3 regions of the Bacillus safensis genome follow, and region 3 is predicted to be linked to each of the others. Evidence: predicted binding sites of a transcription regulator. Region 3 holds the regulator's gene; each other region holds the start of a gene.
The links. Region 3 encodes LexA, which represses DNA repair genes until DNA is damaged. Its sites were predicted from a motif close to CGAACATATGTTCG; they were not measured.
Positions count from the first base shown of each region.

Region 1: the regulator LexA is predicted to act here: its motif matches at 2,526-2,539, upstream of AAYR28_RS04810 (DNA repair exonuclease).
Region 2: the regulator LexA is predicted to act here: its motif matches at 2,608-2,621, upstream of ruvA (Holliday junction branch migration protein RuvA).

Region 1 is NZ_CP154909.1:953,925-958,509, reverse strand. It holds gene AAYR28_RS04815 (ATP-binding protein) at 1-1,238, opposite strand, end outside; gene AAYR28_RS04810 (DNA repair exonuclease) at 1,255-2,469, opposite strand; gene AAYR28_RS04805 (YhzD family protein) at 2,641-2,829, shown strand; gene AAYR28_RS04800 (enoyl-CoA hydratase) at 2,861-3,634, opposite strand; gene AAYR28_RS04795 (potassium:proton antiporter) at 3,816-4,142, shown strand; gene AAYR28_RS04790 (cation:proton antiporter regulatory subunit) at 4,207-4,585, shown strand, end outside.
Region 2 is NZ_CP154909.1:2,414,123-2,418,707, reverse strand. It holds gene thiC (phosphomethylpyrimidine synthase ThiC) at 1-564, shown strand, start outside; gene AAYR28_RS12440 (hypothetical protein) at 600-746, opposite strand; gene AAYR28_RS12435 (hypothetical protein) at 937-1,119, shown strand; gene AAYR28_RS12430 (serine/threonine protein kinase) at 1,152-1,796, opposite strand; gene AAYR28_RS12425 (intercompartmental signaling factor BofC) at 2,036-2,536, shown strand; gene ruvA (Holliday junction branch migration protein RuvA) at 2,685-3,290, shown strand; gene ruvB (Holliday junction branch migration DNA helicase RuvB) at 3,302-4,306, shown strand; gene AAYR28_RS12410 (DUF2905 domain-containing protein) at 4,299-4,499, shown strand; gene queA (tRNA preQ1(34) S-adenosylmethionine ribosyltransferase-isomerase QueA) at 4,534-4,585, shown strand, end outside.
Region 3 is NZ_CP154909.1:1,730,091-1,734,675, reverse strand. It holds gene tkt (transketolase) at 1-124, opposite strand, end outside; gene AAYR28_RS08785 (DUF896 domain-containing protein) at 312-542, opposite strand; gene AAYR28_RS08780 (YneB family resolvase-like protein) at 612-1,259, opposite strand; gene yneA (cell division suppressor protein YneA) at 1,277-1,588, opposite strand; gene lexA (transcriptional repressor LexA) at 1,747-2,367, shown strand; gene AAYR28_RS08765 (hypothetical protein) at 2,413-2,856, opposite strand; gene AAYR28_RS08760 (IseA DL-endopeptidase inhibitor family protein) at 3,152-3,694, shown strand; gene AAYR28_RS08755 (STAS domain-containing protein) at 3,727-4,575, opposite strand.

The DNA.
Region 1 (4,585 bases), 780 kb from region 3:
TTTAATCCTTTTAAAGCGGTTTCCGCTTCTTCCAGCTCATGTCTTGCATGATCAAACCGGTCATCCAGCTGTGCCTTTCTGTCCATTAAACGAACGTAGTGGCTGACAGCCTCCTTTAATTCCCACTCAAATTCAAGGGAGTCGTCAATCTGCTCAAGTTTGACTGAACGCTGCCACTTTAGCTTCGCTGCGGCTTCGTCCATTTTTTGTTTCAATGAATCACGTTCTGCTTTACATTCTGCTAAGCGGTTTTTGACACGTTCAGCATGAGAAGATTCATCAACGACACGCTTCATCTCCAGTAATGTATCCTTGTCATGAAGCAGCTGAACTTGTGCCAGCGAGGTTTGCAAATGATCTAATTTTTGCTTTAGTGCAGTCATTTGAGCCTTTTTCGGGTGAAGGTGTGATTCTAATTTATCTAATTCATGCTCTGTTTCTGCTCTAAAGCGTTTGACTCGTTCTGGATAACGGGCTAATTCTTTTTTTAACTCCATCTTCTTCTCTATCATGGGATAAAGTCGAATGTGTTCGTTTAACTGCTGAATCTGTTCTTCTGTCTGCTTCATTTCCTTTTGAAGCGCTGCGATCGTCTCTATTAATTCAGAATGCTCCCGTTTTTTTTCTGTATAACGGCCTTCTGCCAATCTAGCTTGTTTCAGCTGGGCAGCCAGCTCTTTTAAACGATCAAGCTGCTGGTTTAATTCCGGCTTGCGTCCATTTGGTTTAAACAGCTGCTCCTGCTGCTTAAGCAGCCTGCTATCCATCTTGGAGGCAGCATCTGAGCCAAATAAACTTGAGAAAAGGAGAAATTCACCGATTTGATCTTCGTTTAAGGCTTGGACATTTTGCAGTCCAAACACATCAAATGAATAGATTGATTGGAATAATCTGCGATCTGTTCCCTTTAAAAGAGTTCGTAGAAATGCTTCATCTTTCACTTCACCATTCGGTAAAAACACCTGTGCTTGACCGCCTCGATCGGACGATCTCTCAATGTGAATGACACCTAACTCCTCATCTAAGCAAGTGAGGGAGCCGCCATAGAAAGATCCTTGTTTCGGCTTGTATATCTTGTTTTTTGAAAAACCAAATAACATCGACTCAATAAATGCCTTCAATGTCGTTTTCCCCGATTCATTCAGGCCGTAAACTAGCTGAAAACCGTCATCAGAAAAGTGAAAGGTTCGATTTGAAAATTTCCCGAAATTCGCTATATGGAGTGAACGTATTTTCATCATACCTCTCCTTTTCTCATAATTGCTTCAGCTGTTCCGTTAGCAGCCTTTGTGCCTCTTCTTTTATATCCACTTCATCCTCTTTTGTGAGCGCTTTTCCTGACTTCCTGTAGGTTGAGTGACGCTTGATCGGTGAAAGCAGCTCTTCATATGACTCAAACTGTGCAATTTCTGCCGTTAGTTCCTTCAAAAAGGAATCTTCTGGATAAATGACATCCTCGTTTGTTCGGCAATCAATTGACATCACCCAAACAAACACATCTTCATCTTCCTCCTGCTCATGAAAAACAGTCATCAGCTCTTCGAGGACCTCAAGCTGCGTATGCTCAAAGTAAGAAGGCGCATCACCTGTCAATTCAATTCTCACAAAATGAGGAATGCCTTCCTCTTTCAGCTCATTGATTTTGCCTTCCACAAGTGTGACAAGATCCGTCATATGAGTTGTTTCTGTGATGTCTATTGCCAGTTTCTCAAAGATGATATCTGCACAGCTGATAAAATCCGCTGCCCGTGAATCTTCGGAGAGGTGAATCAAGTAACAGCCTTTTTCTCCCGTTTCTTTTATATGTCTGCCCTGCACATTACCAGGATAAATTATATATGGGTCTTCATGCAGAAGGGCTCTTTTATGTATATGTCCAAGCGCCCAATAATCAAAATCCTGTGCTATGAGCTGCTGAAGCTGAAATGGGGCATATGCATCATGTCCTTCTTGTCCGGCTAATGTGCCGTGAAGCATCGCAATGTGATAGGCAGCATCTGTTGTTTTGACATAATGAGATGTCATATTTTCATAGACAGCCCGCTCTTTGTAGCTAAACCCATAAATACTCGCGACAAGCTGATCCCCTCGATAATAGGAGTGCTCACTTGGTGTACTGCTCGAAAAGACATGTACATTCTCGGGCCACTCAATCGGTGTCCATTCACCGCCTAAATGATCATGATTCCCATAAATAATAAAGACTTCAATCCCGTGCGTTTGCAGTCTTACAAACTGATTTCTTAAAAACAGCTGTGCTTTTAAGCTGCGATTGGATTCATCAAATAAATCTCCGCTCAGCAGCACAAAGTCTACCTCCCGCGCAACGGCGAGATCAAAGATGTTCTTAGCACTTTGAAATGTACTTTCTTTGAGCCGCTTAAATATAGAACTAGGTATAGTCGACATTCCTGCAAATGGACTGTCTAAATGTAAATCTGCGGCATGAATAAAGGTGAGCTTAGTCAAACGTCTATCTCCTTGTCCGATACTGTCATTGTCCATATTTTATCATGCCATTTTTACGAATGCACGTTCTATCACTCTTCTTCTAAAAAACACATTTTTAAGGGCTAAAAAAGAGGTTTTGTCTTATTCCATGTTTAATTACATTAAAAACAGAAGAAAGGAAGATGAGGAATGGAGAAGACATACTTTTTAACCGTATTTGACCGGTCGGGTGAGACTTTATTAAATGAAAAAATCACAGCGGATGGTGACGAGAAAGCAAAGGAATTAGGACGTCATCGCTTAATGGAACAGCAATACACAAAGCATTCTCATCGACTCGTTGATCAAGCAGGAAAGCTGCTTTTATTTGAACGTTAAAAAAGCCGGCTTTCGCCGGCCTCATGTTCATTTATGCTTTTTGAAAGACAGGACGTCTTTTTTCTAAAAAGGCCTGTATACCTTCCTTGTGATCATGACTTTTTCTCAGTCTTGCCTGTGCTGCTCTCTCTTTTTGAAGAACTGCTAAGAGCTTTGATTCTGACTGCTGGAAATAGATCATCTTTGTTTCGATAAAGGCTTGAAGCGGCATGTTCATAAATGGCTTCACACACACTTTTTGATACGTATCGACCTCATCCTGGAACACCCCGTCTGCAAGGCGCAGCTTTAACGCTTCTTCAGCCGGCAGCTTTTGTCCGCTCCAAATCAATTGTTTAGCGGTTTGCTCACTCACTCTTTTTGTGAGGAAAAAATGCCCCCCGCCATCTGGAATTAATCCTACTCCATTAAAATTCATGGCGAGTTTTGCATCCTGATGCATAAACAAGTAGTCACAGCTTAGAGCAAAGCTAAAAGCGAGGCCTGCTGCTGACCCGTGAACAAGCGCAATCGTCACTTTTTTCATACTAGCTAGAGAAAGTGTAATTCCCTCGATCAAATCCATCACACGATGGAAATCTTCTTCACTTTCCTGCTTGAGCATCATCCCAATATCTCCGCCTGCTGAGAATCCTTTTCCCGCTCCCTTGATGACAACGACTTTTGCACTGCTTTCCTCCGCTGCATCACATGCTTCTTTGAATTCAGCAAACATGTCCACATGAAAAGAATTATAAGCTTCAGGCCTATTGAAAACGATTTCAAAAACATCCCCGTCTAACTGACAATTGATATATGTCATCATCCATCCCCCTCTTCTTTTAAAAGCTCATCACTTACTTCCATTTTCATCATGTAAAACCTTTTTCTCTAAATAAAAAATTTCAAGATCAATTGATACTAAAATAAGCATAATGATTGAAACAAGAAATATATTTTTATATAGTAAAAAAAGAAAGAAAATAAATTTGAAAGGAGGAGGATGATTGATCAGATGTTCCATCATGATATTGGTTAGCTTCATCGTCATGTTTTCTCCTTTTTCAAATGTCGTTTTTGCTTCACAGGCAGAAGCGAGTATACCTAGCCTGATTTCTCCATCCATTTATGATGAAGAAATCAATGCTGTGAAGACACCTTCATTTTCAAAAAAACATGCTTCATCCATTCTGTTGAAGGACAGATTATCAAGGGCGTATGCCAAGACTTTTCTGCCAAAGCCTGCCCCATCAGCTGCATTGTCCATTGATCTATGTTTTTTGGAAATGAAGTGTGCGATCCCCGTTATGTATCAATCTAATTACCTCTACTGATTCATTTTATTTCATCCGCATTTACTATTTGAAAAACACAGCCTATCAAATTCGGAGGGATAAAATGAACATTAAAGAAAATGATCTTCCTGGGATCGGAAAGAAATTTGAAATTGAAACGAGAAATAGAGAAAAGATGACGATTGTGATTCATGATGATGGCAGACGGGAAATTTATCGTTTTGACGATGATGATCCAGATGAAGTGCTGTCTACCATTTCACTCGATGATGCTGAATCCCGGCAAATCGCTGCTATTATCGGCGGTATGGTGTATAAACCGCAGGCACTAGAAACCATTGAAATGGCCTTCAACGACTTGATCATTGAATGGTTTAAAGTGGAAAAAGGTGCAAAAGCGGTTGGACATACACTCGGTGATTTAGATGTGAGACAAAATTATGAAGTCACCGTGATTGCGATCATTAAACATACAAATGAAA
Region 2 (4,585 bases), 680 kb from region 3:
CCAATGGATAAAATTAAAGAGAATGTGGACAAGCAAATGGACATTTGCAAGGAAGCCCCATTTTATACATTAGGGCCTCTTACAACAGATATTGCGCCGGGGTATGATCACATTACATCCGCCATCGGTGCGGCCATGATCGGCTGGTACGGAACAGCCATGCTATGCTATGTAACGCCAAAAGAGCATTTAGGTCTGCCGAATAAAGAAGATGTGAGAGAAGGCGTGATCGCCTATAAAATTGCCGCACATGCCGCTGATCTAGCAAAAGGACATCCTGCGGCTCAAAAGCGCGATGATGCTTTATCGAAAGCGAGATTTGAATTTAGGTGGCGGGACCAATTTAACCTGTCACTTGATCCAGAAAGAGCCTTGGCGTTCCATGATGAAACATTGCCTGCCGAAGGTGCTAAGACCGCTCACTTTTGCTCGATGTGCGGACCGAAGTTTTGCAGTATGAAAATTTCTCATGATATCCGCAATCAATCTGAAGAAGTGAAAAGAGAGATGGAAAAGAAGGCGAAGGAGTTTGTCAGCCAGGGAAGTCAAATTTATCAGCCCTAAAAAAAGAACCTCGCACGATGCTGTGCGGGGTTTTATCAAACGGCTGAGAAGGCTTTTCTTAAAAGGTGAAAAAATGCCTTTACTGCATATACCATCATGTCCACACTCGGAATGAGGGCATCTGTTAAATGAAAAAAGACTGTTTTTCTTTCTGGAGATGTTCGTTTCTTTTTTTGCTTCATCAAGGGCAGCCTCCTTTTTAACTAATATACTTCTTTGCAGATTTGAGAGATAGATGTTTGTGCGAATTTAAACAAAATTTAAACTTCTTGGGTTTGAATGGAAACAAGGAGGGGAAACGAGTTCAATAGAGAATGAATGAAAAGAGCTGATCTATTTGACCAGCGAACAAGAAGAGTGGAAGGTGATCTTATGATGAAAGTATTTAAGGTAACATTTCATATGAACAATGGGGAAGTGCTTGATTTCGAGCTCAAACGTCCAGCTACCTATGATGTGTATAAAAAAATTGAAGAAGCCAATCATTGGTTTAAGCTGAATAATGAAATCATTAACCTATTAAACGTCAATAGTATCCATGTAGAAACAGAATAACGCAGAAAGCCGCTCAAAGAGAGCGGCTTTCATTATGCAGAAAAATCATTTCGATTATTAAGCTGCCCGCGGGACAGCCAGTTCTTTTTATACAAATATGCAATGACTTCAAGCCACAGACGCGGTGCTTTTTTAGGGAAAAAAGGTTTTTGGTAATAGGCATAAGCGGCTTTTAAATCATCCCATTGATGACATGCTTTCGTTTGCGTGAATCTGGCAACGTCAATGACCCTGATCCGTCCTTCTTTTGTTAAGATCAAATTGCGCAGATGAATATCAGAAGGATTCAATCCTTTCTCGCGCGCTTCCTCCAGCGCATCATCGACTTGTTCAATCATTTGTTTTTTAATAGGAATTCCTTTTGTAAGGCATTCATAGAATGTGTAGCCTTTAATATATTCCATTAAAATATACTGATCCCCAGACTCATAAATCTCAGGGTAGTAAGACGAACCAGAAAGTTTTTCGTAAATGGCAGCCTCTTTGCGGGCAATATGCTGATAAGAAGGGAAAAAAACTTTTAGTGCCATTTTCTTGCCGTCTTTTTTGTATAAAAAGACATAGGCACTTCTTCCTTTGCCGCACAGTTCAAGCTCTGCCGGTTTATAGGCAAGCTTATGAAAACGTTTCTCTTCATGATATTGAATCGATTCGGCTAATCTTTTGACATCTGACATTGACTTCACCTTCTTTGGTTTCAGTTTATGCGGCTGAAAAACGAATGATGAAAAAACCGTGTCATTCGATAAAGCAATGGATTGTATAAAACATAACATTTACGAATGAAGGATACAACGAAAGACTCTTACCATACATTTGAATGATCGATTTGGTTAATGTTTAGAAAAATGGGTCAAACTACATATGTCATGCATCGATCTCATGTTCTAAAGAGGTGTAAATAGTGAAAGTGAAGATGAAATGTTTCGTTACAGGACTTATCATGACAAGTGTGCTTTTTTTTGCTGCGGATATGGAAGGGAAAGAACACTTGCAAAAGCAGTCAAACTCTATTACCGTCCAGCTTGAAAAAGTCTATCTAGACGGCGATGTGAGTATTGAAAGACACCGGGCATCATTAGAAGACAAAGACACATTCTGGGCGCAGTATAAAGGCTGGACGCTCGTAGAACAAAAAGAGGATTTTGCCCTTTTTAGAAAGCAAATTGATGATATCTCTCCATTAAGTAAAGCAAATGGATATATCGGATTATCAGAGGACGGTGTGATTTCTACGTTTCATGGAAGGCCTGACGGCTGGGCGGAGCCTATTCATCTCTTTTTTCAAATTGATACGTCCCGTTTAGAAAGTCATGTGGAAAAGCAGCTTGAGCAAGGCATTCCTTTTCGAACAAAGGATGAATTTGAGCATGTGCTTGAAGTCATGAAGCCTTACCGAAATGAAATTTCGTTTTAAAGCGTGTAACAGCTTGCTGGTGTGAAGGCCACAAGCTGTTTTTCGTGGTTTCATCATAAAAATGTACTGAGCGAACGTATGTTAACTTTTATTGCGGTTTTCTCTTCGATTTATGTTACAATGAAGAACAGTCAAAGAGGTGAAAACGGTGATAGAGTTTGTAAAAGGGACCATTGATTATGTGTGCCCGCAATATGTTGTCATTGAAAACGGCGGAGTGGGATATCAAGTCTATACCCCAAACCCGTTTATCTATCGAGTAAATAAACAAGAAACGATTTATACGTATCATTACATAAAGGAAGACGCCTTTTCGTTATACGGTTTTCAAACACGAGAAGAAAAAGCGCTGTTCACAAAACTGTTAAATGTCACAGGAATTGGGCCAAAGGGCGCACTCGCCATTCTTGCTTCCGGGGATCCTGGCGCTGTCATTTCAGCGATAGAACGTGAAGATGAAGCGTTCCTGATTAAATTCCCTGGTGTGGGCAAAAAAACAGCACGCCAAATCATTCTGGATCTAAAAGGCAAACTGGCAGATGTGGTGCCAGAGATGATTGGCAACTTATTTAATCACGAGGACCACATTCAGGTCGAAACGCAGCAAACTGCATTAGATGAAGCGCTTGAAGCCTTAAATGTCCTTGGATACGGTGATCGTGAAATCAAAAAGGTTCTTCCATTATTAAAAGAAGAAAAGAATCTCACAACCGATCAATATGTGAAAAAAGCTTTACAAAAAATGTTGAAATAGGGTGATGTCTCATGGATGAACGGCTCGTCTCAACTGAAGCAGACAACCATGAATCAGCCATTGAGCAAAGTCTGCGGCCACAGACACTTAGCCAATATATCGGTCAGCAAAAAGTAAAGGATAACCTCAGCGTATTTATTGAAGCTGCCCGCATGAGGCAGGAAACGCTTGATCACGTCCTTTTATATGGACCTCCTGGACTTGGGAAAACAACGCTTGCGTCGATCATTGCCAATGAAATGAATGTTCAGCTGCGTACAACGTCAGGACCAGCGATTGAACGTCCTGGTGATTTGGCGGCCATCTTAACATCTCTTGAGCCAGGTGATGTATTGTTTATTGATGAAATTCACCGCTTGCAGCGCTCAATTGAAGAAGTGCTGTACCCAGCAATGGAGGACTTTTGTTTAGATATTGTCATTGGAAAAGGAGATACAGCACGCTCTGTACGGCTTGATTTACCGCCATTTACGCTTGTAGGTGCAACAACCCGTGTCGGGCTGTTAACAGCGCCGCTTCGTGACAGGTTTGGGGTACATGCAAGATTGGAATACTATGAACAAAGAGATTTGGCTCACATTGTGGCAAGAACAGCCGAGCTGTTTGAGATTGGGATCGATATTCGCTCTGCTGAAGAGATTGCGAGACGTTCCCGGGGAACACCGAGGGTTGCCAATCGTTTGCTCAGAAGAGTAAGAGATTTTGCGCAGGTGCTTGGGAATCATGCCATTACGCAGGATATTGCGGAAGATGCCCTAGAGCGTCTTCAAGTCGACAGGCTTGGCCTTGATCATATAGACCATAAGCTGCTTTTAAGTATGATCGAAAAATTTAGAGGCGGTCCTGTTGGGCTTGATACGATCTCAGCGACAATTGGAGAAGAATCACATACGATTGAAGATGTGTACGAACCGTACTTACTGCAAATTGGTTTCCTGCAAAGAACACCAAGAGGGCGGGTCGTCACAAGAGAAGCGTATGAACATTTTCAAATGGAGGTTCCGATTCGTGACTGAATTCCCTAAAATATTAATGATTTTAGGTGGTGTCCTTTTTGCCGCAGGATTAGTTTTTCAATTGGTTGGTAAGCTTCCAGGTGATATTTTTGTGAAAAAAGGAAATGTAACGTTCTTTTTTCCTGTCATTACATGCATTGTCATTAGCATCGTGCTAACCATATTACTTAATATCTTTGGACGGATGAAATAACGTTAACTAGTTAACTACAGAATAGGTGAAGGAAATGAAGCTAGAACTATTTGATTTTGATTTACCAGAAAGATTGATTGCACAAG
Region 3 (4,585 bases):
ATAAAGCGTATGCCATTGGTGCAGCACCCATCGGCATTCCTGGGTGACCGGAATTCGCTTTTTCAATTGCGTCTATGGAGAGAGTACGTATTGTTGCAATAGATTTCAATTCAATCGTTTCCATATAAATCCCCTTCCGTATCTTGTGTACACCATTATCATAAATCTACTGTCCTTTTTTCACAACTATTTCACGCTGAAAAAGAAGGATTTTGTCACATTTAGTTTATCGATCACCTAAAAAGTTATGCAAATATGAAAAAAGACGAGAATATTCTTCCCATCTTTTCAAAATTCAAGAAATCACAGCCTTAATGAAGGTTCTGATCTTTTTCTCTTTTTAATTTTTCTGGTGTGACATCGTTTCCTTCAGGGTCAACGATTTTGACAGTTTTAAGTGTATTTTTCATAGAAGAACGAAAAGCTTTTAAATACTCTTCTCTCAACTGCTTTTGTTCTGTTTTTTCAGCGTCTGATAAACCGGTTTCTTTCGACTTTTTTGAAAGCTCATTTATTCTTGCAAGCTGTTCTTTAGAAATCATGACAAACTCCTTTAAAGCATTTTCTCTACATACTACTAAATATCAATCATTTTGACAACAAATCACGCTTTAGGTGGTAAGGCCTTTTTCATATTCTTGATACCTTCTATGCACTGTTGCTTTTGAAATGTCAAAACCTAATGCCTGAAGAGTTGCGGCAATTTCGGCGAACGTCATGTTATTTTTTCTTAATCGAACAATTTCTGAAATAGGCACTTCAATACGCTCACGGCCAGGTGCATGGTCCTGCTGCCTTAAATTTAGTTCAGGCTGATATCCGCGCTCAACAGCCCTTTTCATCCCCCGCTTGATTTTCAGGTTATGAATTTTCCGTTGGTACTCTTCGACGACTCCTACAATCTCGATGACCATTTCATCTGCTTCTGAAAGCTCAAGCTCTCCTCTATGAAACACGCTGTATACCTTTACGTTCTCTTTAAATAGACAATGAAGAAGCGCAATTTTAGCTTGTCCTCTTCCAAGACGTGTTTCATCTTGGATAAGAACGGCATCGATCGACTCTTCCTTCAGTGCAGCAAGCATTTCAAACACGCCATCACGATCTAGCTCATATCCACTTGCTTTTTCTTTGATGACTTTGACCACATTCATCTTGTGCATGGCAGCTAAAGCCAGCAGTTCTTCTTCTTGTCTTTTCAGCGAGGTTTCCTGCTCTTCTTTCACAGTGCTTACTCTCGCATAAATGATTGCGTTCATGTCTTCAATCGACCTTTCTACTGTACTGTTGCAAGCTGATATACGACTGGATGCTCTTTTTTCACGGGTATGACAAGAATGTCTCCAGGCTGGATTTCTGTTGAAGCAAGATCATTGTGTTCTGTTACCCAGTCAATAAATGCATTTTTGTCGATTGATTTGCTGTCATTTACTTGATCAGCTAATCCCCAAAGAGTATCTCCTGATTGAACCTCTATTTTAACATATTGATTTGAATCATTATGGCTTGTGACTGCAATAAGTGAGAGAAATATGCCAACGATGAATGAGAATACCCCAATAAAAATAATAGATTCTTTTAACCTCATAATGTCATCTCTCCTAATAGAATGTGTGTTCGCTCTTTCTGTCTCTCATTATAAATACGAACAAACGTTTCTGTCAAACGTTTTTTCGAACCTATGTTTGTACTGTTAGGAAAAACATGCTATAATTTCTTTAAAATTGACGTTTTGAGGTGCAAAAGATGACGAAGCTATCAAAAAGACAACTCGATATCCTGAAATTCATCAAAGATGAAGTAAAAAGCAAGGGTTATCCCCCATCCGTCCGTGAAATTGGAGAAGCTGTCGGTCTAGCATCCAGTTCAACGGTCCATGGACATTTAGCTAGACTGGAAACAAAGGGCTTAATAAGAAGAGACCCGACAAAACCTAGAGCGATCGAAGTACTAGATGAAGAGGAAATGAATATTCCAAAGAGTGCTGTAATGAACGTTCCAGTCATCGGAAAAGTAACCGCCGGCCTTCCTATCACAGCTGTTGAGAATGTAGAAGAATACTTCCCTCTACCAGAGACTTTTGCAGCACCAGACGAACAAGTGTTTATGCTTGAAATTATGGGAGAAAGTATGATTGATGCAGGTATTTTGGACAAGGACTATGTCATTGTGCGTCAGCAAAGCACCGCTAACAATGGAGATATTGTGGTCGCCATGACAGAGGAAGATGAAGCGACAGTGAAACGTTTCTATAAAGAAAATACACACTTTAGATTACAGCCAGAGAATCCATCTATGGAACCGATTATTTTACAGAATGTGAGTATACTAGGTAAAGTGATTGGCGTATTTCGAAATATTCATTAAAAAAAGCCGGTATTTCATCAGCTGCTGATGAGAACCGGCTTTTTCTTATGCACAGGAATATGCAAGAATACTTGAACTTGGGAAGGAGCCAAAAGTAAAGTTCGGCCATATAAAGCCAGTTGTTCTGCCAAATGGCTGTGAGGAAAGGACAAACATTAAAAATACTTGACCGTTTCTCAAAAGCACAATCGTCCATCTTCTATTACAGCCCGCTGCAAAATGAACAGCTTGATGGCCTCCTGCACTTTGCGCAGATATAAGCGACTGCATACTTTGAGGCTGAGAGAGTGCTTGCTGATACTGCGAAATGATATGCTGCGGCGGAGCTGGCGGTGCCGATTGCCCGCCTGACCCTTGACCTGGCCAAGTACCTCCTCCAATCGGAAACCCAGGAAAACCTCCAATTTGAGGAATAGAAATCGATGGCAATCCCTGCATCTGCCTATCATATGAGTAACCATTCCACATATCTTCATACGGTTGATACATACGAAACACCACTTTCTTTAGACTTTCATCACGACAGTATATGTCATAAATAAAAAAGAGTGTTAAACGTCTAAATAGAAATTTTTCCAAAAGACGTTTCGTTCTTCTTTAGAACGGTTAAATAATGATTAAGAAGAAAAATAAAAAAAATGAAAACTTTTTGTCTCCCTCAAACGTTATATAATTAGAAACAAAAGAAATAAAAAACATTTAGATTTAATACTTGTAATATCACTGTAATTATTGTAACATTTGTAACATAAGAAGTTTTCATTGAGAAAAGGAGGCAATCGCCTTGAAAAAATTATTTGTTTTATTAACTGCTATTATGCTTATGATCTCATTACAAACAACAACATTGGCCGCTTCCAAGAAATCAGCCGCTTTGACAAATAAAGAAGCGTTACATATTGCCCTTGATGCAAGAGAACATTTTTGGAGTGCAATGTCAGGCTACAAAATTAAAGACCATTCTAATGTCAAATTAAAATCATTTACCTATAAAGATATGACGTACAACTATCTTTCTAAAACATTTGATACAAAGAAAAAATTAAACAGCTACCTATCTCAAGTTTTCACTCCAGATGCCATCAAACATGGTTTAAAAGATTATCAGTTCATTGTTCATAAAGGCAAAATGGCTGTTCCAGTCGGTGATGGAGACAACATGCTCAATTGGGAAAAAGCCACACCTAAACTTGTTTCTAAAAAACAAACGGTCCGCACATATGAATTTACTGTCCCAACACTTGATGGACGCAAAGTAAAACGAACTGTTACGTACGAAAAAGTACAAAAAAATTGGAAAGTCACACAAATTGACGCTGTCATCTAAATAAAAAACCAGGCCTTTCATCGGCCTGGTTTTTATATTGAAGAAAATTCAGTCATTCGGTCCAGCGCGTGAGCAAGTGATGATGCCGTGCGAAATTCATTAAAAGGAAGCCCAAGCTGCACTGCTGTTTGGGCAATTTCTGGTCTAATCCCTGAAATGGTCGTCTCTACTCCAATTAACCGAAGTGACGTGACAAGATCAAAGATTTGATGAGCCACCATTGTATCAATCATGACGACACCCGATAGATCAATACATAAATGCTGAACACCTTTTTGCGAGCACTGATTTAGCGTATTTTCTAAAATAATCTTGGCTCTCGCTGTGTCAATGTCACCTACTAATGGCAATAACGCAATCTGGCTTTTTAGGACAATTACCGGCGAGCTCAATTCATAAATCATATCTCTTTGAGCCACGAGTTTTTCGGTTGTATTTTTCACATATTGCTGGATAAACACATGGATTGAAATATTAAACGCTTCGGAAATTAAATCATACCAATAAAAGATGCGCTCAATATCAATTTCATCTTGACGCTGTTTGATAAATTCTTTTAAGTAATGCAGAACCACTCTTTGATTGGACATGTATTCTCTCACGACATAATCTAATGGTGTATTTAAATGCTTTGGGTCACTGGCTAAATCCTCAGACCATTTTTTAAATTCAGTATGTAAATACGTCTTATCTTCAATAATAGCTCGTATAAAATGCTGGTAATAATCTTGATTCTGCCGTTTTAGCTCAGCTATGATGCTGGAATCTGTTGAACGATATATGGATTCTGGATCATCGTCCTCAATTGATTCATACCATGTTTCAGTCAGCTTCTCTGCATGCTGCATAAAAAAATCGTATAATGCACGGTTCTTATCCATAAGCAAATGT